DNA from 3 places in the Pantoea sp. SGAir0180 genome. Region 1 is predicted to be linked to each of the others. Evidence: predicted binding sites of a transcription regulator. Region 1 holds the regulator's gene; each other region holds the start of a gene.
What was found. Region 1 encodes LexA, which represses DNA repair genes until DNA is damaged. Its sites were predicted from a motif close to TNCTGTATGTACATACAGNA; they were not measured.
Positions count from the first base shown of each region.

Region 2: C1N58_RS05970 (DinI-like family protein) is a predicted target of LexA. The motif match lies at 6,120-6,139, and genes of this name have one in related genera.
Region 3: dinG (ATP-dependent DNA helicase DinG) is a predicted target of LexA. The motif match lies at 1,803-1,822, and genes of this name have one in related genera.

Region 1 is NZ_CP028071.1:3,497,930-3,505,372, reverse strand. It holds gene plsB (glycerol-3-phosphate 1-O-acyltransferase PlsB) at 1-2,255, opposite strand, end outside; gene C1N58_RS16470 (diacylglycerol kinase) at 2,384-2,752, shown strand; gene lexA (transcriptional repressor LexA) at 2,859-3,473, shown strand; gene dinF (MATE family efflux transporter DinF) at 3,583-4,905, shown strand; gene C1N58_RS16455 (CsbD family protein) at 5,077-5,289, shown strand; gene zur (zinc uptake transcriptional repressor Zur) at 5,361-5,882, opposite strand; gene C1N58_RS16445 (conjugal transfer protein TraF) at 6,306-7,443, shown strand, end outside.
Region 2 is NZ_CP028071.1:1,266,650-1,274,092, reverse strand. It holds gene C1N58_RS06010 (flagellin N-terminal helical domain-containing protein) at 1-451, opposite strand, end outside; gene fliD (flagellar filament capping protein FliD) at 704-2,101, shown strand; gene fliS (flagellar export chaperone FliS) at 2,116-2,526, shown strand; gene fliT (flagellar protein FliT) at 2,526-2,885, shown strand; gene amyA (alpha-amylase) at 2,990-4,471, shown strand; gene yedD (lipoprotein YedD) at 4,554-5,012, opposite strand; gene C1N58_RS05980 (DUF6388 family protein) at 5,254-5,577, shown strand; gene iraP (anti-adapter protein IraP) at 5,706-6,002, opposite strand; gene C1N58_RS05970 (DinI-like family protein) at 6,178-6,417, shown strand; gene C1N58_RS05965 (hypothetical protein) at 6,455-6,721, opposite strand; gene C1N58_RS05960 (hypothetical protein) at 6,971-7,168, shown strand; gene C1N58_RS05955 (hypothetical protein) at 7,424-7,443, opposite strand, start outside.
Region 3 is NZ_CP028071.1:2,433,098-2,440,540, forward strand. It holds gene dinG (ATP-dependent DNA helicase DinG) at 1-1,777, opposite strand, end outside; gene C1N58_RS11355 (GNAT family N-acetyltransferase) at 1,974-2,492, opposite strand; gene C1N58_RS11360 (helix-turn-helix domain-containing protein) at 2,489-3,052, opposite strand; gene C1N58_RS11365 (MerR family transcriptional regulator) at 3,200-3,934, shown strand; gene C1N58_RS11370 (ABC transporter permease) at 4,107-4,838, opposite strand; gene C1N58_RS11375 (ABC transporter ATP-binding protein) at 4,826-5,773, opposite strand; gene C1N58_RS11380 (ABC transporter permease) at 5,766-6,941, opposite strand; gene C1N58_RS11385 (glycine betaine ABC transporter substrate-binding protein OsmF) at 6,944-7,443, opposite strand, start outside.

The sequences.
Region 1 (7,443 bases):
AACTCAGGCGCATTGATGCCATGCAGTACGCTCAGGCGCTGGGCCAGCGTGCGGCTCTCTTTTTCCAGCGTGCCGCGGTTGATGGTGGGCTTGGCGCTGAGAATCGAGAAGGTGATGGCGTAACGTTGCAGCGTTTCACGTACACCGGCAGCCAGCAACTGCAGCGTACGGTAACGTGCCGTGTTGAACGACAGCAGACCTGCCTCAACGGTAATCAGTCCCTGGCGCGCCAGCTCCTGGCATAAGTCAGCCAGCAGCTGCGGCAGCTGGTCGTTGCCCCAGCGCAGGAACAGCTCGCTCTTCAGCATGGGGTAAATCAGGCTGACCTGGCGCAGCAGTTCGGCTTCGCTCAGGTTACGGTGCTGCTGGATGATGGTCGCAATCAGAGAGGGCATCACCAACATATGGTGGATGTTATTCCGGTAATAGGTCATCAGCACCGCCTGCTCGCGCGGCAGAATAATGATGTCGCCAATGCTGTCCTTCTCACTCTCAAACTTGTTCATACTCAGCGCGTGATCCAGCAACGCTTCCGCAGACATGTCAGGCAAAGTGGCATCCGGCGAGTAGGGCACATTACGTAATAACTGGGTATAGCATTCCAGCTGCTCAATCAGCTGTTCACGGGTCAGTGAACGCTGGCGTGAAGCGAGCAGTGCCGTTACGCACAGGTTCATGGCGTTCGCGGCCCCGGCTTCATTAATACGTACCATGATGGTGGCGGCGATATCATTGGCCGTTGGCGTTAACCAGCCCGGACGTTGCGCTTCAATGGGATCGATAGACTCACGCCATTCCGGTACGCGCTTGTTCAGATAGTTGATCAGCGGCAACGGCTCACCAAAGTTCACATAACCCTGGCCCAGGTTGCGCAGCTTACGCAGGCCGCGCACCATCTGCATAAAGCCTTCTTTCTCTTTTGCCGCACCGCGTAGCTCTTTAGCGTAAGTACCCACTTCCATTACATGTTCATAACCGATGTAAATGGGCACTAACGTAATAGGTCGCGTGCCGCCGCGCAGCATGGCCTGCAGCGTCATAGAGAGGGTGCCGGTTTTCGGATCCAGCAGTCGGCCGGTACGTGAGCGTCCACCTTCCACGAAATACTCGACGGAATAGCCGCGGGTAAAGAGCTCGCCAAGGTATTCACGGAACACGGTTGAATAGAGCTTGTTGCCTTTAAAGGTACGACGAATAAAGAAGGCACCCAGACGACGGAAAATCGGCCCGGCAGGCCAGAAGTTCAGGTTAATCCCTGCGGCAATATGCGGCGGAACCAGGCCCTGGTGATACAGCACATAAGACAGTAGCAGGTAGTCCATATGGCTGCGGTGGCAAGGCACATAAACAATTTCATGGCCGTCCTGCGCCAGCTGACGTACCCGCTCACCGCCGTTAACGTTGATCCCCTGATAGAGTCGGCTCCAGAGCCAACCCATCACGCGGTCGGTGATACGAATCGCTTCGTAGGAAAAGTTGGCCGCAATTTCTTCCATCATTTCAATGGCGTTTTGCTGCGCTTTCTCATGGGAGATTTTCTTGCTACGCGCCTCGTCTTCCACGGCTTTTTCAATCGCTTTCGACTGCAACAGGCGATTGAATAAATCCTGGCGAGCCGGCAGACGCGGTCCCACCGCGGCCAGGCGCTGACGGGCAAAGTGGATGCGCGCTACGCGAGCCAGCTTCTGCGCAATCGACTTGTCGGTACCGTGTTCGGTCGCCATACGACGCAGGGAGACCGTGGGCGAAAAACGCACAAAACTGTCGCGGCCATGCCAGAGAACGGCAAAGAATTTTTGAATGCCGTTAAGGAGCCGCAAATGAGGCGGATGATCGTCGCCCTGGACTTCCCGACCCGGCGCACGGCCAAACATGACTGAAACCGGTAACATCTGAACATCAAGTTCAGGGTTGCTGCGGTGCAGATCAAGATACTCGTGGAAGATTTTGACCGATTCAAGGCTGGGCACGAAATAGGGGAACACACGCGGACCGTCATTAATAAAGACATGACGCGGCAACAGGGCGCCGTCTATCTCCAGCGGAATAAGCGGATCAGGCAGATCGTGCCGGATGCACTGCGCGCGTAAAGTCAGGAGATCGGCCTTTGAATCATAAGGCAGGACATACATAATAGGCCGGGTAGGATCCAGCCCATGTTCGGAGACGGGATCAGCCGGAATGGCCTTACTCTTTACCAGAAATGAAAGGGGTAAGTTCAGCAATTTATAAAAAATTTTACGCCAACCTGACATAGACAACATGAAGCCTCTTGTTAGCAAAGCGGCGCAAGCATATCAGAACGCGCAGCAAAAATCTGTGACAGCGACAATTGTGCGCTGCCCGGTATTGACGTCAATCCTTTGAAAAGAGTTCCTTTATCATGACAAATAATGTCACCGGCATTACCCGGATTGTGAAAGCGGCTGGCTACTCATGGCAAGGTCTTCGCGCCGCCTGGCAGCATGAAGCTGCCTTCCGCCAGGAAGCCGTAATTTCACTGGCGGCAATTATCCTGGCCTGCTGGCTGGATGTCGATACTATTTCGCGCATCCTGATGATTGGCGCGGTCATGCTGGTGATGATTGTTGAAGTTCTGAACAGCGCCATCGAAGCAGTGGTGGACCGCACAGGGCAGGAACGACATCCTCTTGCCGGCCGTGCCAAAGATATGGGATCGGCCGCTGTTTTGCTGGCAATAGTACTGGCCCTGTTCGTTTGGGGAACGCTACTTTGGTCGCATTTGCGATAAGCATTCCATCTCCCGTCAAATTACTGATTTTGGCCTGACTTTTGGTTTCCATTTCACCAATACCTGTATATACTCACAGCGACTGTATAAACAACCAGGGGGCGGGATGAAAGCATTAACCAGCAGGCAGCAACAGGTCTACGACTTGATTCGCGACCACATTAATCAAACGGGCATGCCGCCTACGCGTGCAGAAATTGCTGCGCAACTGGGCTTCCGCTCACCTAACGCGGCAGAAGAGCATCTGAAAGCGCTGTCGCGTAAAGGCGTGATTGAAATCGTCTCTGGTGCGTCCCGCGGTATCCGTTTGTTAATGGAAGAAGAACCTTCAGATGGCCTGCCACTCATTGGGCGCGTTGCGGCGGGTGAGCCGTTGCTGGCCCAGGAACATATCGAAACCCACTACAAAGTGGATCCAGACATGTTCAAGCCCTCTGCCGATTTCCTGCTGCGCGTTAGCGGCATGTCAATGAAAGACATTGGCATCATGGATGGTGATTTGCTGGCCGTGCATAAAACGCAGGAAGTGCGTAATGGTCAGGTGGTGGTAGCGCGCATTGATGACGAAGTCACCGTGAAGCGCTGGAAAAAGCAGGGATCAGTGGTGCATCTGTTACCTGAAAATACGGATTTTGAGCCTATCATTGTCGATACGCGTGCGCAGTCGCTGACGGTTGAAGGTCTGGCGGTTGGCATCGTACGTAACGGTGAGTGGTTATAACTCTTCTTAAGGTTGGCTCTTTACGTCAACCTTGACGTTACCCAGTCTGCCCCTGTTTTGCCGCTGTGGGTTCATCTGCAACACCAGCGGCGCATTGCACGGACGTTACATGCGCTTCCTGACAGCTACTGATAAAAAACTGTGGCGGCTGGCGCTGCCCATGATCCTGTCAAATATCACCGTTCCTCTGCTCGGTTTAGTCGATACAGCCGTTATTGGCCATCTCGACAGCCCGGTTTATCTGGGCGGCGTTGCGGTCGGGACGACCGTTACCAGTTTTATCTTCATGCTGCTGCTTTTTCTGCGTATGAGCACGACAGGCCTGACGGCTCAGGCGTTTGGCGCGGGCGACAAAACGGCGCTGGCGCGCGCATTGGCACAGCCCCTGATCATTGCCTTACTGGCCGGCAGCCTGTTTATTGCCCTGCGTCATCCTGTCACGGCATTAGCAACCCGCTTTATCGGCGGAGAGGCCGCTGTGCTTGAGCAGGCTGCGCTGTTTATCCATATTCGCTGGCTCAGTGCGCCCGCCATGCTGGCTAACCTGGTGATTCTGGGCTGGCTGCTGGGCGTACAGTATGCCAGAGCGCCGGTCATCCTGCTGGTGGTGGGCAACGTTATCAATATTCTGCTGGACCTCTGGCTGGTGCTGGTGCTGCACTGGGGCGTCGCCGGGGCTGCAGCCGCGACGGCTATCGCGGAGTATGCGACGTTGCTGGTTGGGGCACTTATGGTCTGGCGCGTGCTGGCGCTGCGCGGCATCACGCTGCACAGTCTGGTCCATAGCTGGCGTGGCGATATCCACCGCCTGCTTCGCCTGAATCGCGACATCCTGCTGCGTACCTTACTGTTACAGCTTTGCTTTGCCTCTCTGACCGTGCTGGGAACGCATATCGGACCTGATGTGGTGGCGGTAAATGCCATCCTGCTGATGTTCATGACGTTTACCGCCTATGCGCTGGATGGCTTTGCTTACGCCGTCGAAGCTTTTGCTGGTGAGACACACGGCGCAAAAGACGGCAGCCGGTTGCAACTGGTATGGATTGCTGCCTGCCGTCAGGCACTGTCAGTCGCGCTGTTTTTCTCCGTGGTCTATGCTGTTTGTGGCTATCAGATCGTGGCTCTCCTGACATCGATTCCCGCACTTCAACAGGCGGCTGACCGCTTTCTGCCGTGGCAGGTTGTCATGCCGCTGGTTGGCGTCTGGTGCTATCTGCTGGATGGCATGTTTATTGGTGCGACGCGCGGAAGAGAAATGCGCAACAGTATGGCGATTGCCGCACTGGGCTATTTCCTGACGCTGTTAACCGTGCCTTTTATCGGTAATCACGGCTTATGGCTGGCGATAGCCGTTTTTCTGGCGCTTCGCGGCCTGTCACTTTGGCTGGTCTGGCGCAGGCACTGGCGCAATGGCACCTGGTTTAGCGCCTGAGCAACTTGCCTGAAATATGACGCAGGATACATAAAATTTTCATTTTTTCCGGCAAAACTGAAATTAGCTACTACAATTATCTTTGAATGGCGCTATTAAACAGCGCTTTATATCGTAATTTTGCCTGATGGCAAAATAAAACGAAATCGAAGGATGACGTGGAGGTCTGCAATGAATAAAGACGAAGCGAGTGGTAACTGGAAACAGTTCAAAGGAAAAATGAAAGAAAAATGGGGCAAGCTGACCGATGATGACATGCAAGTCATTGAAGGTAAACGCGATCAGCTGGTCGGCAAAATTCAGGAACGTTACGGCTACGCGAAAGATCAGGCGGAGAAAGAAGTAACGGACTGGGAAGGTCACAACAAGGATTACCGCTGGTAATCACGTTATTCAGGGATGCTCCTACCCGGGCCGGTACGCTCATGCCGGCCAGACCGCACAAGGATGTGCAATTAACTTCGTTTACTGCGTTTCTTCCCGTCAGCCTGATGGTCATGATCACAATGTTCATGCTGTTCACAGGCTTCAACTTCCGCACAGTTTTCACATAACCCGTGCGCCTCTATCACGCTATGCCGCAGGACAAAGCTTGCCTCTTGCGCCAGTGATGCGATGATTTTTTCTGCGCCCTGCGCCTGCTTTTCCGTGACCAGTGCACAGCGATCGCAGACCAGCATCACCGATGTATGGGCGGGTGCGTCGAAATGGTGGCACATCACATAGCTGTTATTGGACTCGACGCGGTGGATAAAACCCTGCTCAAGAAGAAAATCCAGCGCACGGTAGACGGTAGGAGGCTTGGCCTGGGGCTCACTGACACGCAACTGATCAAGCAGGTCATAAGCACTGATCGATCCTGGCTGTCCGGCCATCAACCGCAGGACCTCTGCACGCTGGGTCGTCAGGCGAACACCGCGCTGTAAACACAGTTTCTCAGCCTGGGTCATGATTTGCTCTGGCGTCATGGTTGACATGGAATTTCTCCGTTTGACAGGTGATGTTATCTTATCACATTAATGATATGTACGATGCACCTTGCCTGTCTGCACCTCCTCCCTTTACCCGTGCTTATCTGTTCCTTACGACTTTGCGCCCGTCTGCGAGGCCAATATATGTCAGAATGTTTGTAAATATTTTTTCCTTTTGCTTTACATCTCACTGAGTTAAGAACTAATGTTTAAAAGTTCTTAATAAAGTGCTGGTCCCGGCCTCCTTCTGTTAACGCTTTTTGGATGGTAACCAGACATAACGGATCGAAAAATAATCAATCAATGGAATTGCGCCACTATTTACTCTGAATTCACAGCAATAAAGCGTTAGCCATCCTCCACAATGGGGCTAACAAACTATTCGGTCGTTAATGTTTTAACGGCAATTTTTCAGGTGATGATAAGCAAATGGCAAAATTAACCGTCCCACGTTCCGTTCTGGTTTTCCCTGCAGTGTTTAATGCTCTGGTTTTTTCATCATCCGCGCTGGCCGCGGGAACCTGGTACGATGCCCGTAACGATGCAATGGGGGGAACGGGCGTGGCATCTTCTACCTACGGGTCTGCCGTTTTAGCTAACCCGGCGTTAATGACCAAAGCAAAACCCGATGACAACGTCAGCATCATTTTTCCCAGTGCGGGCGCGCAAATTACTGATAAAGACAAGATGATCGATAAGATCGATAACATTACTGACACGGTAAATCGCTATCAGGATCTGTTTGATAATGCCTCGACGTTAGAGCTGCTGCGCCGTATTCCTGAGATACAGGCTGCGTCAGGGGATCTGGCCAATACGCTCAGAGATTTACGCGGTAACAAAGCCAACGCGACAGCAGGTGTCGCGATTGCAGTCACCGTTCCGAATGAAACGCTGCCTTTTGCCTTTGTCACCAAAGCCTATGGTACGGCGCATGTCCGCGCGAATGTAAAAGAAGGCGATATCGTTATTTTACAAGGCGTGGCTGACGGAACGTTTGCCGGTATTCCTGGCGGTGTATTTGGTCTGCCTAATGTACAAAACTTGCTGGGCTCCAGCGCGAACGGGCTGGCTGCGCTGAATACCGATTATGGTATCGCCGTTGCCCGTGAGTTCACGATTGCCGGCCATCCGGTGTCGATTGGTGTGACGCCTAAGCTGCAAAAGACCTGGCTGTATAACTATTCCGCCAGCGTTTATAACTACGATAAAAACGATTTACGGGATGGCCGCTACCGCAGCACCGAAAGCGGGTTCAACGTTGACGCCGGCCTGGCGACGGTATTCGCAGAAAACTGGACATTAGGCGTGACCGGACAGAACCTGGTATCACGTGACCTGCAAACCAAAGAGGTGAATGGCTATCAGGATACCTATGAAATCCGTCCATTAGTGACGGCGGGTTTAGCCTGGGATAAAGGGCCGGTCACGCTGACAGGCGATGTTGACCTGACCGAAACGCACCGTTTCAAATCTCAGGAAAACAGCCAGTATGCAGGCGTGGGCGCAGAATATCGCGTACTGGACTGGTTGCAGTTACGTGCCGGTTATCGCGCAGATATGCGTT
Region 2 (7,443 bases), 2.1 Mb from region 1:
CAACCTGGAAGTTATAAGTGGTGCTGCCTGAACCGGTGTTCAGAACTTTGATGCCGTTGAAATCGGTCTGCTTGGTGACGCGGTCGATTTCCTGCATACGCTGGTTAACTTCAGCCTGGATTGAGTCGATGTCAGATGCTGAGTTAGAGCTGTTCTGCGCCTGAACGGTCAGGTCACGTACACGCTGCAGGTTGTTGTTCACTTCAGTCAGGGCGCCTTCAGCCGTCTGCGACAGAGAGATACCGTCGTTGGCGTTACGGGCTGCAACGGTCAGGCCGTTGATGTTAGAGCTGAAGCGGTTAGCGATAGCTTCGCCGGCTGCATCGTCTTTTGCGCTGTTGATACGCAGGCCAGAAGACAGGCGCTCAATTGCAGTACCCAGAGAAGACTGTGACTTGCTCAGGTTGTTCTGGGTAACCAGCGACAGGGTATTGGTGTTAATCACTGCCATGATGTTTTTCCTTTAAAAAATTGAGCCATATTAGGCGTCTGAATTCGGCTAGCTTACCGACAACCTGATTATCGTCAGCCCTCGTTCAACCTTTAGAAAAAAAATTCAGTAATTTTTCGCCAGCCAAATCCGGGAAGACAATTAAAGAAAGGGGTTTTATTCAGCCATCAATTTTTTCAGAGACAGGCTAATCTTTTGCCACTCGCTGCCGATACCCATTTCACTTAACGTAAACTCGTAAAGGATTAAAGCATGGCAAGTGTAAGTTCACTCGGTGCTGGTACGAACCTCGACCTGAATACTCTCTACAGCAGCCTGGAATCCGCTGAGCAGACTAAACTGACGCCTATTACTAAGCAGCAGGCGTCCTATAACGCTCAGCTTACCGCCTGGGGCGTGGTGAAAACCGGCCTGTCAAAATTGCAGACCGCGGCGGCGGCATTGCAAAATGCCTCGACGATTGCGGCTACGAAAGTCACCAGCACGAATACCGCTTTCACTGCCACGCTGGCGAGCAAAGCCTCCGCCGGTAACTATTCTATTGAGGTTACTCAACTCGCCTCTTCGCAATCGCTGCTGTCAAAATCAGCCAGCAGTAAAGATACCGATTTAGGTGATCAGAGCCTGGCATCTCGCACGATTACGATTTCCCAGTCTGGGCAGAAATCGCCGCTCACGGTAACACTGAGCAAAGATCAAACCAGCCTGTCTGATATTCGCGATGCGATTAATAAACAGCAAGGCAGCGTAAACGCCAGTATTATTAAAGCAGACGATAATACCTATTATCTGTCTCTGACTGCACGCGACAGTGGCACAGCGAATGCGATGACGGTCAGTACGGACGACGGCACGCTGTCCCAGTATATTAATTACAGTTCGGGTGGCAGCAGCAACGCGATGACCGAACAGGTTGCCGCTAAAGATGCGCAGTTAAAAATTAACGGCGTGTCCATCACCCGCAGCAGCAATACCGTCACGGACGCGCCTGAAGGTGTCACGCTGAACCTGACGAAAACCACCGCTACAAATACACCGGAAACGCTGACCGTCGCCACAGATAATCAGCCAATGACGGCGGCAATCCAGGCTTACGTGGATGCCTACAATTCCCTGCAAACCACTATCGGTAACCAGACGAAATACACCGCGGTGAAAGCGGGTGAGTCGCAAAGTTCCGGTAACGGCGATCTGTTGGGTGATAATACCTTACGTAACATCCAGACCAGCCTGCGCAGTCAACTGTCCAGCGCACAAGCCAGCGGAAACCTGACCAGTCTGTCACAACTGGGGATCACGCAGGACGTTAACGGCAAGCTGACTGTGGACAGCACCAAACTGGACAAAGCCCTGACCAATCAACCGACAGATGTCCTGAACTTTCTGACGGGTGACGGTAAAACAACCGGGTTTGCCACACAGGCAAATAACAAACTGACGCAGATACTGGCCAGTGACGGACAGGTACAAAATGCCACTAACGGCATTAATACCTCACTGAAAAAACTGTCCGATCAGTACGACGAAGTAAACAGCCAGATTGCGGCGACCATGGCGCGTTACAAAACACAGTTTACCAGTCTGTCTACCCTGGTCAGCTCCATGACCCAGACCGGTAACTATTTGACCCAGCAGTTCGCCAAACTATAACAGGAGTGGTAAGCATGTACGCTAAGTCCGGTATTCAGGCCTATGCGCAGGTAGGTGTGGAAAGCGCCGTATTAAGCGCCAGCCCACATCAGCTGGTCGTGCTGCTTTTTGATGGCGCCCTGAGCGCCATGAAAAAAGCTGCCATTTTAATTGAGCAAGGCGATATTCCCGGTAAAGGTAACGCCTTATCTAAGGCCATTAATATCATTACTAACGGGCTGCGCGCAGGCCTGAACCATGAGGTTGGCGGTGAAATTTCCGCTAATCTCGACGATCTGTATGAATATATGACCCGTCGTCTGTTACAGGCTAACCTGAACAACGACCTTGAGGCCATTACGGAAGTCGAAGGCTTGCTCAATAATATTGCGGATGCGTGGAAACAGATTGGCCCTAATTACCAGCCACAGCAGGATACCTTTTAATGAGTTATCCACTCGAGCTGCTAAAAGGATATCAACACTTACTCACGCTCAGTAATGCCATGCTGGAAAATGCCCGGCAGGGACAATGGGATGAGTTGCTTAGTTGCGAATCAACTTACGTTAGTAGCGTCGAGCGTGTTGCGCGTGATAACGATGCCAGTGCGCTGTCAGCATTACAGCGGGCACAAATTCGCCCGGTACTTGAGCAAATTCTGAAGAATGAAACCACGCTGAAGACGTTGCTGGGTGAACGTATGAGCGAACTGCGCTCGCTGGTCACGACCTCAACGCAGCAACACAACATTGTCTCTTCTTACGGCAAGATGGCGGGTAATATCCTTTACCCAAAAGACCAGTAAAGGCCGACTTATGCGGGTAAACACTCTTTTTTTAGTTTACCCGCGTAATTTCTTCACTCTTATCCCATACTTCCAGTTCCCTCTCCTCTGACTGGACGTTTGTCATGCACAACCCAACCCTTTTGCAGTTTTTCCACTGGTATTATCCCGATGGCAGCACGCTGTGGCCGGAAGTCGCAGAAAAAGCGGCCCTGCTTAATGACATCGGCATCAACATGGTCTGGCTGCCCCCTTGCTATAAAGGCGAGTCCGGTGGTTACTCGGTGGGTTATGACAGCTACGATCTCTTCGATTTAGGCGAGTTTGAGCAAAAAGGCAGCGTCGCCACCAAATATGGTGATAAGCAGCAGTTGCTGGCTGCCGTCAATGCGCTGCGCAGCCACAACATTGGCGTGCTGCTGGATGTGGTTCTCAACCATAAAATGGGCGCGGACGAGAAAGAACAGGTGAGCGTAAATCGCGTTAACCCGGATAATCGTGATGAAATTTATCCCGAGGTCGTGGAATGCGAAGCCTGGACAAAGTTTACGTTTCCGGCGCGGGCAGGCGAATACTCGACATTCATCTGGGATCATAAGTGTTTTAGCGGGGTCGACCATATTGAAAATCCCGATGAAAACGGCGTGTTCAAAATTATCAACGATTACACCGCTGAAGGCTGGAACGACCAGGTGGATAACGAGTTAGGTAACTTTGATTATCTGATGGGCGCCAATGTTGATTTCCGCAATAAGGCGGTGAGCGAAGAACTCAAATACTGGGCGCGCTGGGTCATGGAGCAGGTCCCCTGCACCGGCTTTCGTCTGGACGCGGTAAAACATATCCCGGCCTGGTTTTACAAAGACTGGATCGAACATATTCAGGACGTCGCTAACGAACCGCTGTTTATTGTGGCGGAATACTGGTCCTTTGAAACCGAAAAGTTGCAGGAATATATCGATCAGGTGGAAGGCAAAACGCTGCTGTTTGACGCCCCGCTGCATATGAATTTTCATCAGGCGTCTAAAGCCGGCAGCGATTATGACCTGAGCAAAATTTTTGATAACTCGTTGGTATTAGCCGACCCGTGGCATGCCGTGACTATCGTGGCCAACCACGACACACAGCCGCTGCAGTCTCTGGAAGCGCCCGTTGAAGCCTGGTTTAAGCCGCTGGCTTATGCGCTGATTCTGTTGCGCGAGCAAGGCGTTCCGACCATTTTTTATCCGGACCTGTTCGGTGCCCACTATGAGGATGAAGGCGGAGACGGTGAAATGCATCAGGTCGATATGCCGGTCATTCCTGAACTCGAAGGGCTGATTCGTGCCCGTCAGCAATTTGGCTGGGGCGCGCAAACCGATTACTTCGACCATCCTAACTGCGTCGCGTTCAGCCGCAGCGGAACCGCTGAAAAGCCGGGCTGTATTGTGATCATGTCGAATGGCGAAGCGGGGGAAAAACAGATTTCAATGGGAGAAGGATATGCCGGGAAAGTATGGTATGACTATCTGGGACATCAATCCGATACCGTTACGACGGACGACGCCGGCAGCGCCGTGTTTCGCTGTAATGCAGGCAGCGTGAGTGTCTGGGTTGTTGAGGCATAAAACCACAGGTCCGCTGCTTTTTCTGGCGCGGTAACAGCCTGCGCATCAGCGCAAAGCGGTCCTTAAGACCGCTTTGCGTCATTTATTTGTTCAGAACCGGACGCATAATCTCGGGTTCGATATTCTGAATCACATCCACACCGGGATGTTGGGCCGCTTCCTGTAAAGCTTTCTGGCATTCCACCGTGGGTCGATCGACCTTACGCAACGTAAGCCCGTCGTAATCCAGCTCACCGCCATCCAGATCCAGTGTCATGATGCGTAACTGACGCGTAACATTGACATAATCGCCATTCAGCTGCGTCAATTTGCCTGGCTTCGCAATGACCCGTTGCCACTGCCGGCAATCCAGCGTACTGCCGTCCGCGTTGATAATCAGACTCCCAATCGCCTTGTCGCTAATCAGGTTACTCTGCGGCCCAACCGTCTGCCAGTTGCCTTGTAAATTTGCCGGGGCCGGCGTTTGCACCGCACTTTGATAACTGTTTATTTGTGCGCAGCCACTCAGCGCCAGTGTGGCAATCAGCATCCAGTTTTTCATCTTTGATCCCTAAATCCGGTTAATGGCGGCTACGTTATAATTTTTACCGCCAGATGTGCAAGATATCTGAGGGATGAAATCAACGTAAAGCGCGCTTTTCCTGGATTCATCACGCACCGGGTGATGTTTATTCCCTTCCCTGCCCGCTTTTATCGCTGTGAATGAACCTGTCCACTCCGGCCTGACAAGGGAGGCACAACAGGCTACACTGTCGCCCTGCATTACATCTCAGAGATTTGTCATGAAAACTCCAGAAGCTTATTATGCCCAGGCACGCCAAATGTTCTTCACTGCCCATGCCGATTTTCAGGCCGCACTCGATGAACTGACCGAACAGGATGCCCGTGCCGCCAATATGTCCCTGCGTGAATTGCGCGAGTGGCACGCCGAACGCATTTATGCCGCCTTTTTACGCCAGAAAAATCTTGATGGTATGATTTTTTCGATTCAACTGGCAGAGCCGGATAAAGCCGTCGCCGCCGAAGCCATCGAAGCCTATCTCCGATCGCATGCCGAATCTCTGGGAATGAGTTGGGAAGAATTTTGTATTAAGAACGAGCTCTAGCTATACCTCAGCTGTGCGGACAGGAAGAATAACGGCGATGGCGTTGCGCAGCGTCGTGACAACAAACGGTTAATGCCCGTGATGTCCTAGCTGGCGGCAGAAAACCCCGCTGCCGCCAGCGTTAGCCATCACTCTTCTTGTTCGAGCTTTCCCCTCACCTCAACATACTTAGCCACGGCCAGTAATCGGTTGAGGTGCGTGAGCAACAGATCAATATCAGACTGCATGAACTCTGATGAGGAACGCGATGCCGTGACAATGGCATCCTGCACCGTCTCAGAAATCGTTAACGCATTATCTTGTTTCGCCTGGACTAATAAAGCGGCAACCAGCAATGACTGCGCTTCGACCTGAGCAGTCAGTTCCTTTGCATCGACATCCATTTTTGCCAGTTTAAGCAGAATATCAATAACCAATTGTCGCATTGCACTTCTCCCGGTGAGTGAGCGCATATATCGTTAAGAGCGCCCTCAGAGTAAATCAGATAAAAATGCTTTTCTACGCGGGACCTAAAAAACGGATTCATGCAAACATCAGCTTGATACTGTTTTTATTTACAGTAAAATGGCAACGCGATTTTGCCCTGAAGGGATGGTTATTATGTTTGTAGAGTTAATTTACGATAAGCGTAATGTCGCGGGCCTGCCAGGGGCGCGCGACATGATATTGGCAGAGCTTGAAAAGCGTGTGCATCGTGTTTTTCCTGACATCGAGGTCAAGGTGAAACCGATGGAACGTAACGCGATAGAAACCGACCTCAGCAAGAATGATAAAGCCACTGTCGCGCGTCTGGTGGAAGAAATGTTTGATGAAGCCGAGTTTTGGCTGGTGGCGGATTAATCCGTTAATCGCCACCCCTCAGTTAGCGGGAGATACCTTAACTCTCCTGCTCACTGTGGTTGATTTCAATTTCAATATCCTGAATGGCTTTCTCCAGATCTTCCAGCAACGTTCCCTGCTTATTCAGTAATGCGTCAATACGGGCCGCATTCCCTTCATCCTTGTATTCACCGGCATCAAAGGCTAACCAATGGGCGGAAAGCGTCTCAGTATTCGTTTGCGCATAGTGGCGCATTTCTTTCAACTGGGATGCCACGTCACGCAGATAATCGGTTTTGCTTTTGGTTTCGATTGAATCACTCATGCTGTGTTTCCTTTTGGTTGTTTTTCCAATGAAAATATCGTCTGGAGATTTAAAGTTAGGGCAATATAGCGGTTTTGCATTAGGAATAATCGGAAGTCACTTTTACAGGACATGGCTTCTCGTCGTGGTCAGGCGGAAAACGGCGGAGTCATACCCCGTCCTTACGTGATGATAATTTTGCTGACGGGTCTCCGCTCACAGCTTTGTTGTGCTGGTCTAGACTTAGAGGACGACAAAGAGGAGCAAACGATGCACAACCAAAGTAACGATAAACGTAAACATGAAGGCGATGTCAGCAAAGGATTACCCGAAGCCGCACCTAATGCGGGAAATGCCTACGAGGAAGATGATCATCCCGCAAACGATGCACCGAAAGATCACGGTGAAGTGCCCAGAAAAAATGATGACAGTCAGGATGATAAAAAGGATCCTTTCAAAGCATCATGACATGTCACTGTCTGCCCACTTAACCGGGGCAGACGGTGATCTGCACCATGCTTTGAAGCCGGTGCAGTCGTTATTTTAAGGCCAGCAGGATGAGAAGCCATGCCTCCCTGTTCGTTAACTCAGCTGGGCTGGCATGTGGGCTGCTCGCCTGGCAACGGTCAGGGACGGGCGGGCAACAGGCTTTGGCCCTTTATTCACACGGATCGCAGGCGCAGAAAATCGCCGGATACGGGAGCGGGCCCCCTCTGCACATGATCAGGCTTGCTGATTTAAAT
Region 3 (7,443 bases), 1.1 Mb from region 1:
GCAAACCAATCAGAATGCTGGTTTCGCCCTGTTCTATCCGCTTACGGTGCAGGGCGATCAGCCGGCTACGCGGTTGATCGCCCTGCACCAGCATCATCAGGCGCAACTCGGGCAACGCCTCGACAAATTGCTGCATGGCCCGACCGCTGGCAAAGAGGACCAGAATGCCTTTGTGTTTATCGGTCTGCATTTGCTGGCGAAAAAAGGCCGCCATCTCGGCGATATGGGCTGCTTCATTCGCCATCAGCGGCTCGTAGCGCATCTGCGGGATAACGAGCTTACCCTGGTCGACGTGGCTGAACGGCGAGTCCAGCGCCACGAAGCGGTCCCCGGCCTTTTCATTCAGCCCGGACATCTCCTGCAGGCGGGTAAAACTGTTTAATGAGCGCAGTGTCGCAGAGGTCACCACCACATGCGGGATTTTCCGCCACAGCATTTTTTCCAGTTGATCGCAGACGCGAATGCCTGCGCAGTGAAACAAGAGATGTGCCTGTCCCTCACGCAGCTCGCGGGTAATCCATTTGGAGACGGGTGCGCCAGAGGCTTTCTCCATCGCGGCCAGCCGCCACAGTTTGCTGACCGATTCAAACCAGCCAAAGTGGCGGTTAAGCTGCAATAAATTGCGATGCAGACGGACCAGATCAACGCTACCGGTTTGTTCACTCAGCGCGTTGATCAGTCCCTCTGCCAGCCCGCGCAGCGCATCGCTCAGCTTAAACAGACGCGCGCACAGCGCCAGCACATCCTCAGGCAACGCGCCCAATACAAAGCGAAACTCGCCGGGCTGATTATGCGCGGGTAATAGCGGGCTCAATGCATCGCTTATCACGGTCAGTAACTCGCGCAGTTCATCACAGTGCGCTTTCAGGCGTTCAGAACTGGCCAGCGGAGGCGGCGATTTGGGCCGCATCTGGCTCATTATCGCCTCGACCAGTTTGACAAACAGATCGAGCTGCAGGCTGGTCCAGCCCGGCGTGATATCCGCGCTCATCTCCAGCGCATCCCGCGCCACGTCGGGCAGATGGTGGCCTTCATCCACCACCAGCATCAGGTTTTTGGCGGGCGGCAATACCGATTCATTTTCCATTGCCGCCATCACCAGCGCGTGGTTGGCGACCACCACATCGACCTGCTCGATTTCACGTCGCGCGATAAAAAACGGACACTCCCGATACCAGCGACAATGCACGCCCAGACAACTGGCTTTATCCGTCGACAGGCGCTGCCACAGGCTGTCGCTGACGTTTTCATCGCTGTGATCGCGCAGGCCATCCCACTGATGGCGATCGAGTGACTTTTGCAGCCGTCCGCACAGGATCTGCTCGTCTTTGGTGCTGCTGACCGCGTCATCATCCAGGTAGAACAGCAAATCAGCCTGCTGATGATCATCCGCCACCAGCGCAGCCAGGTTACGCGGGCAGACGTAACGTCCCCGCCCAAAGGCCGCTGTAAAGGTTAAATCCGGAATGATTTTTTTCAGCAACGGCAAGTCTTTGCTGAAGATTTGATCCTGCAAGGCCACGTTGGCCGTGCTGATCACCAGCCGTTTCTCTTCGGCACGGCTGACGGCGATACCGGGGATCAGATAAGAAAGGGTTTTGCCCACGCCCGTAGGCGCTTCCACTGCCAGGTGACGACCGTCATCACCCGACAGGCATTTTGCCACCTCAGCAATCATCTGACGCTGGGCCGGGCGAGGAATAAAATCGGGCACCTGTTGCTGCAGCGCTTTGTACCACTGTGCTATCTGGCTTTTTATTGCTGCTGTCAGGGCCATGTTCAGATTACCGTGTTACTCATTGGCCTGTATTTTTACACAGTATTGCGGTGTCGTCAGCTTTCAGGTCTGTTTTTTCGTGCCCGCTTCAGAAACGGGCGGCGAGGCGAGCGGGCTGAGCACCGGAAAACCGCGCGGCGCAGTCCATGTTTGATTGCCGATCCCGTTAACCCGGCGCACTCTCGCAGCACATCCGCTACGTCAGCAGTTTAAACATCACCGTGGTCGCGTCCATCTCACCGTGAATGGATTCCGCATAGAGAGGAATAAATCCGGCCACCTGCCAGTTCAGCGCCAGGTAAAGCTCGCTGGCGACATCGCCACGCCGCGTGTCCAGCACCAGTAAGCGTTTCCCCTGCTGGCGTGCCCGCTGCTCTGCCTGCTGCATTAACTGGCGTGCAATGCCCTGCCGCCGCGCGCGGGGATGCACTAATAATTTACTGATCTCGGCCCGGTGTCGGCCATTCGGCATTGCGCTCGCATTCAGCATAACCGTCGCGACAACCGTGCCATGCTGACGGGCGACCAGCAGCTCACTTTGGCCCTGTTCCAGTCCGGCAAGCTGACGTTGCCAGAACTGATGAATGGCCGCCCGGTCATCGGGATCGATAAACCCGACGCTGGCCCCGTCGGCGACACAGGCCTGTAAAACCTCGACCAGCTCGCTTAACGCCTGGTGCGCCGCACCGGCGCTGAGTGATTCATAGAGTGTCATGGTTTACATACCACCAGCAGGTAACGCGCACCTTCAGTCAGATGCGCCTGAAAGCCGGATGCGCCCGTAAGATGGAAACGCAGGCTGTCGCCCGGACCGAGTGTCCAGCTCTGCGCGCCCATCGTTACCGTTAGTTGCCCTTGTCGCAGCCAGATATGCTGCTCCATGCCCTGCACGGGCGGCGCATTATAATCAATACGGGCACCCGGTCGCAGCGTTCCCTCAATAAGTTCACATCGGAAGGTGGCCGCAGGCGGCGATACGTTACGGCGAATAAAACCGCTGGCTTCGTCCTGCCAGACCGGTTGGCGATCGCGCGGAATCAGCAGATCGTTACCTTCTTCAACTTCGCTCAACAGGCGTGACATTGTTAAACTGTAAGCGACGCATAAGCGGTTCAGGAGAGCAGCCGTTGGACTGGTTTCAGCGCGCTCAATACGCGATAATGTTGCCCGGCTAATGCCTGTTGCGGTGGATAACTCATCCAGTGACCAGCCCTGTTTTATGCGCAGTTCTGCCAGGCGAGCCGCGAGGCGTTGTTCCGTATTATCAGCAGCCATTTTTATCTCTATTATGAAATTTAATTCTCACAAATGAGATAAGACACCATTTAAGCGCAGCCGTCAAGTTGTACATTTAAAAATTGGTTGTACAACTTAACAGGCTTCGCTATGGTGGTTTCATTCAGGTCAGTGAAAGAGGTAAATATGACCTTATACAGTATCGGCGACGTCGCCGAGCGCTGTGGCATAAATCCGGTTACCTTACGCGCCTGGCAACGACGTTATGGATTATTGAAACCACAACGTACTGAAGGCGGTCATCGACAGTTCGATGAAGAAGATGTTCAGCGCATCCAGGAAATTATGCGCTGGATTGAGAGTGGAGTCCCGGTAGGCAAGGTAAAAGCCCTACTGGAAGGCGGCGATGTTGATACGCATGATGGCTGGACGGCCATGCAGGACGAGCTTATCAGCATACTGCGCCATGTAAGACCGGCAAAGCTACGCAATAAAATCGCCTTAATTGGCCGCGAATATGCAGTCGATTCGTTGATCGATCATGTTTTTATGCCCGTAAGGCAAAAACTCAGCCTTGATCAGAATACGGCCCGCACGATGTGCAGCCTGCTCGACGGCATTCTGATCGACTATGTGGCGTTCTGTCTTGCCAGTAATCGCAAAAAGGCAGGCAAGGAAGCGCTGATCATTGGCTGGGGCATTGAGGATCGAACCCGCATCTGGCTGGAAGGCTGGCGGTTATCCCAGCACGGCTGGCGGATTGATGTGCTGTCAGAACCGCTGGATGTTCCGCGACCGGAGCTGTTTCCCGGGCTGAATATGTTTGTTTTTACGGGGAAAAAACTGACACGTCGTCAGCAGGAACAACTGTCGCACTGGCAGGAGCAGGGATTCTCTGTGCTTTTGCATGAGGCTCACTGACACAAAAACGCACGCTCGGCACTATGACGGCTGCCTTGCGCGCGCTATCATCCCCGCCTTCACATCAACACCTTCAGGTTATTTATGAACTGGAAAAAAACCTTTTTCGCCACGCTGTTTGCTATTCTGGCGCTTGGCGGAACCAGTGGGCTGATGCTGGTTGGCTATTCGCTCATCGTCCATTCACGCTAAATCTGCGCTGTAGCCGTTCAAACAGGCGATCGCAGACAATCGCCAACAGTGCGACCAGTAAAGCGCCCTGCAGCACATAGGCGGTATTAAAGCCGCTTAATCCAATAATGATGGGCGATCCCAGGCTTTTTGCTCCTACGGTAGAGGCGATGGCTGCCGTACCGATATTGATAATCACCGACGTGCGCATTCCCGCAATAATCACCGGCGCGGCCAGGGCGAGCTCCACCTGCCATAAGCGCTGCCAACGGCTCATTCCCATCCCTACGGCAATCTCCCGGCTGCTGGCAGGCACGTTGTCCAGCCCTGCTAAGGTGCCCTGAAGGATAGGCAGCAAACCATAGAGCAGTAATGCCACGATCGCGGGCCAGGCGCCAAATCCCATCACCGGTATCGCAATGGCCAGCACGGCCACAGGCGGGATGGTCTGACCGGCTGCCGCAATGGTTTCCAGCAGAGGGCGGAAAGCGCGACCACTGCGACGCGTCGCCAGCACGCCACAGCCGACGCCGATAACGGTTGCCAGCAGACTGGCTACGACCACTAAAAACAGGTGCGCCAGGGTGAGTTGCCAGAAACTGTCCTGCTGGTAGAGTGGGCGCGCAAGTTCAGGAAACCAGGCGGCAAACAGCGGGCCACTGTAGGGCATCGCCCAGAGCAGTCCCAGATAGAGCAGCACCAGCCACAGCAGCGGATCGGCTAACCGTCGCATCGGCCCGTCTCCGCATGATGCAGCAGGTCAGCGAAGTGAAGCACACCAAGCGGGCGGCGATCGCCATCGACTACCGGCAATTTATCGGTGCCGCGACTGATAAACTGCGACAGCGCCTCACGTAACGTCAGATCTGCCCTGAGCGGTTCTGCTTCCAGCCATTCGCCATGACGCACCACGCTGCCGACCTGTCCGAGCGCCAGTAGCCGCAGTCCTCTTTCACTGCGGCCAAAAAAATCCCGGACAAAATCGTTGCCTGGCCGGGTCAGTAACGTCAGCGGTTTCCCCTGCTGAACGATCTCACCGTCATGGAGCAGCACGATGTTGTCGGCCAGCGTCAGGGCTTCATCAATATCATGCGTCACCAACACAATCGTGCAGCCGGAGACCTGATGGATACGTAACATTTCCTGTTGTAGCGCGCTGCGCGTTACCGGATCCAGTGCACCAAACGGTTCATCCATCAGTAACACCTGGGGATCGGCTGCCAGCGCCCGGGCAACCCCGACGCGCTGCTGCTGCCCGCCGGAAAGCTGATGCGGATAGCGACGCAATAAGGCCGGATCCAGATTCAGTAGCGTGATGAGCTCCGCAATTCGTGCCTGGCGGCGTGCATTCGGCCAGCCAAGCAAGGCGGGCACCGTGGCAATATTCTTTTCGATCGTCCAGTGGGGAAATAACCCCGTCGACTGAATCGCATAGCCCATTTGTCGGCGCAGGGCCTGCGCATCTAACTGACGAATCGACGTCCCCCGAAAGCGAATATCGCCCTGATCGTACTCCACTAGGCGGTTGATCATTTTCAGCGTGGTCGACTTGCCGGAACCCGACGTCCCCAACAGAACGCTAAAGCTTCCCTCGGCAAGCGTCAGAGAAAGATTTTTCACCGCCGCCTGGCCCGCAAAGTATTTTGTGACGCGCTCAAACTCAATCATCGCTTCGCTCCAGCAGGGCTATCACTACCCGAAATAACGCATCCAGCACGACCGCCAGCGCAATGACCGGGATCACGCCTAACAGCACCAGATCCAGCGCATTGCTCAGCAATCCCTGGAAAATAATGGCGCCGAATCCACCTGCGCCAATTAGCGCCGCGATCACCGCCATGCCCAGCGTCTGCACCACCACCACGCGTAATCCTGCCAGCCACACTGGCAACGCCAGGGGGACGTCAACGGCAAGGAACTGCTGGCGGCGACTCAGTCCCATGCCGCGCGCAGTTTCGCGCACGTCCGGAGGCACCTGTTGCAGACCGGTCACCACATTGCGCACAAGCGGCAACAGAGCATAGAGCACCAGGGCGATAATCGCGGGCGCCATCCCAATGCCGCTGATGCCCCATTCACCTGCCAGGGGAACACGTTTTGCCAGCGCCGCCAGCGGGGCAATCAGTAAACCAAACAACGCCACTGAGGGCACTGTCTGAACGACATTCAGTACGCCAAACACGCTGCTTTGCCAGCCAGGCCGTCGGTAGAGCGCTATGCCAAGCGGCAACGCGATGAGTAAGGCAGGCAGAACGGTGCCGACTAATAACGTCAGATGGCGCAGTAAAGCGGCATCGAACACCGCCTCACGACTGGCATATTCTTTAAGCAGAGACAGCTGTGAAAGTTGACCGCTGAACAGCAGAAACAGAGGGATGATCCAGACCGACAGATTCAGCACGAGCTGCCAGCGCTTATGTTTGGTTAACTGACGCACCGTATCCGTGATGAGCAGTAGCGTAATGGCACTTGCACACCACATGCCGCTGGCAAACCGGGTACGCGCGAGACGGCTACCCTGCTCCGCCACCCATGTTGCCTGATCGCCGCACACGCCAGTCAGCGCCGCCAACAGCAGGGCGGCGGTGAGGAATTGCAGGGCGCTGCGCAGGGAAGACGATCGTATCCATAACAGTACCACCAGCATCAGCCACAGCGGGAGTACCAGGCTGCCGTGTGCGGTTTGCCAGAGCATCAGGGACTGCCCGCTGACCAGCCGGTTGGCCGCCACAATGACAAACGGCAGCCCGCCCAGCACCAGACTCAGGAGCGAAACAAGGACCAGAGCCACAGGCTGTCGCCAGGGCCAGTTGATGACCGACCGCGCAAGCGACACCGTTACAGCAGCTTTTGCTGTTGCAGCCACGCTTTTGCCACACTGCTGGCATCCTGCCCTTCCACAGCAATTTTGGCGTTGAGCTGTTGCAATGTTTTTTCGTCAAGTGCACTGAACGCCGGTTTTAGCCAGGCATCCATTTGCGGATAGGCTTTGAGCACCGCTTCACGTACAACGGGTGTGGGCGCATAGATGGGCTGCACGCCTTTGGGATCGCTCAGGGTTTTCAGGCCCAGCGCGGCAACCGGGCCATCCGTGCCGTAGGCCATGGCCGCATTTACCCCGGAGGTTTGCTGGGCGGCCGCACCGATAGTCACCGCCGTATCGCCGCCTGCCAGCGATAACAGTTGATCCTGCTTAAGCGTAAAGTCATAGGCTTTTTCAAAGGACGGCAACGCATCGCTGCGTTCAATAAATTCCGCCGAGGCAGCCAGCTTAAACGTACCGCCTTTTTTGAGATAAGCGCTCAGGTCCTGTAGTGAATTAAGCTGATTTTTTTCGG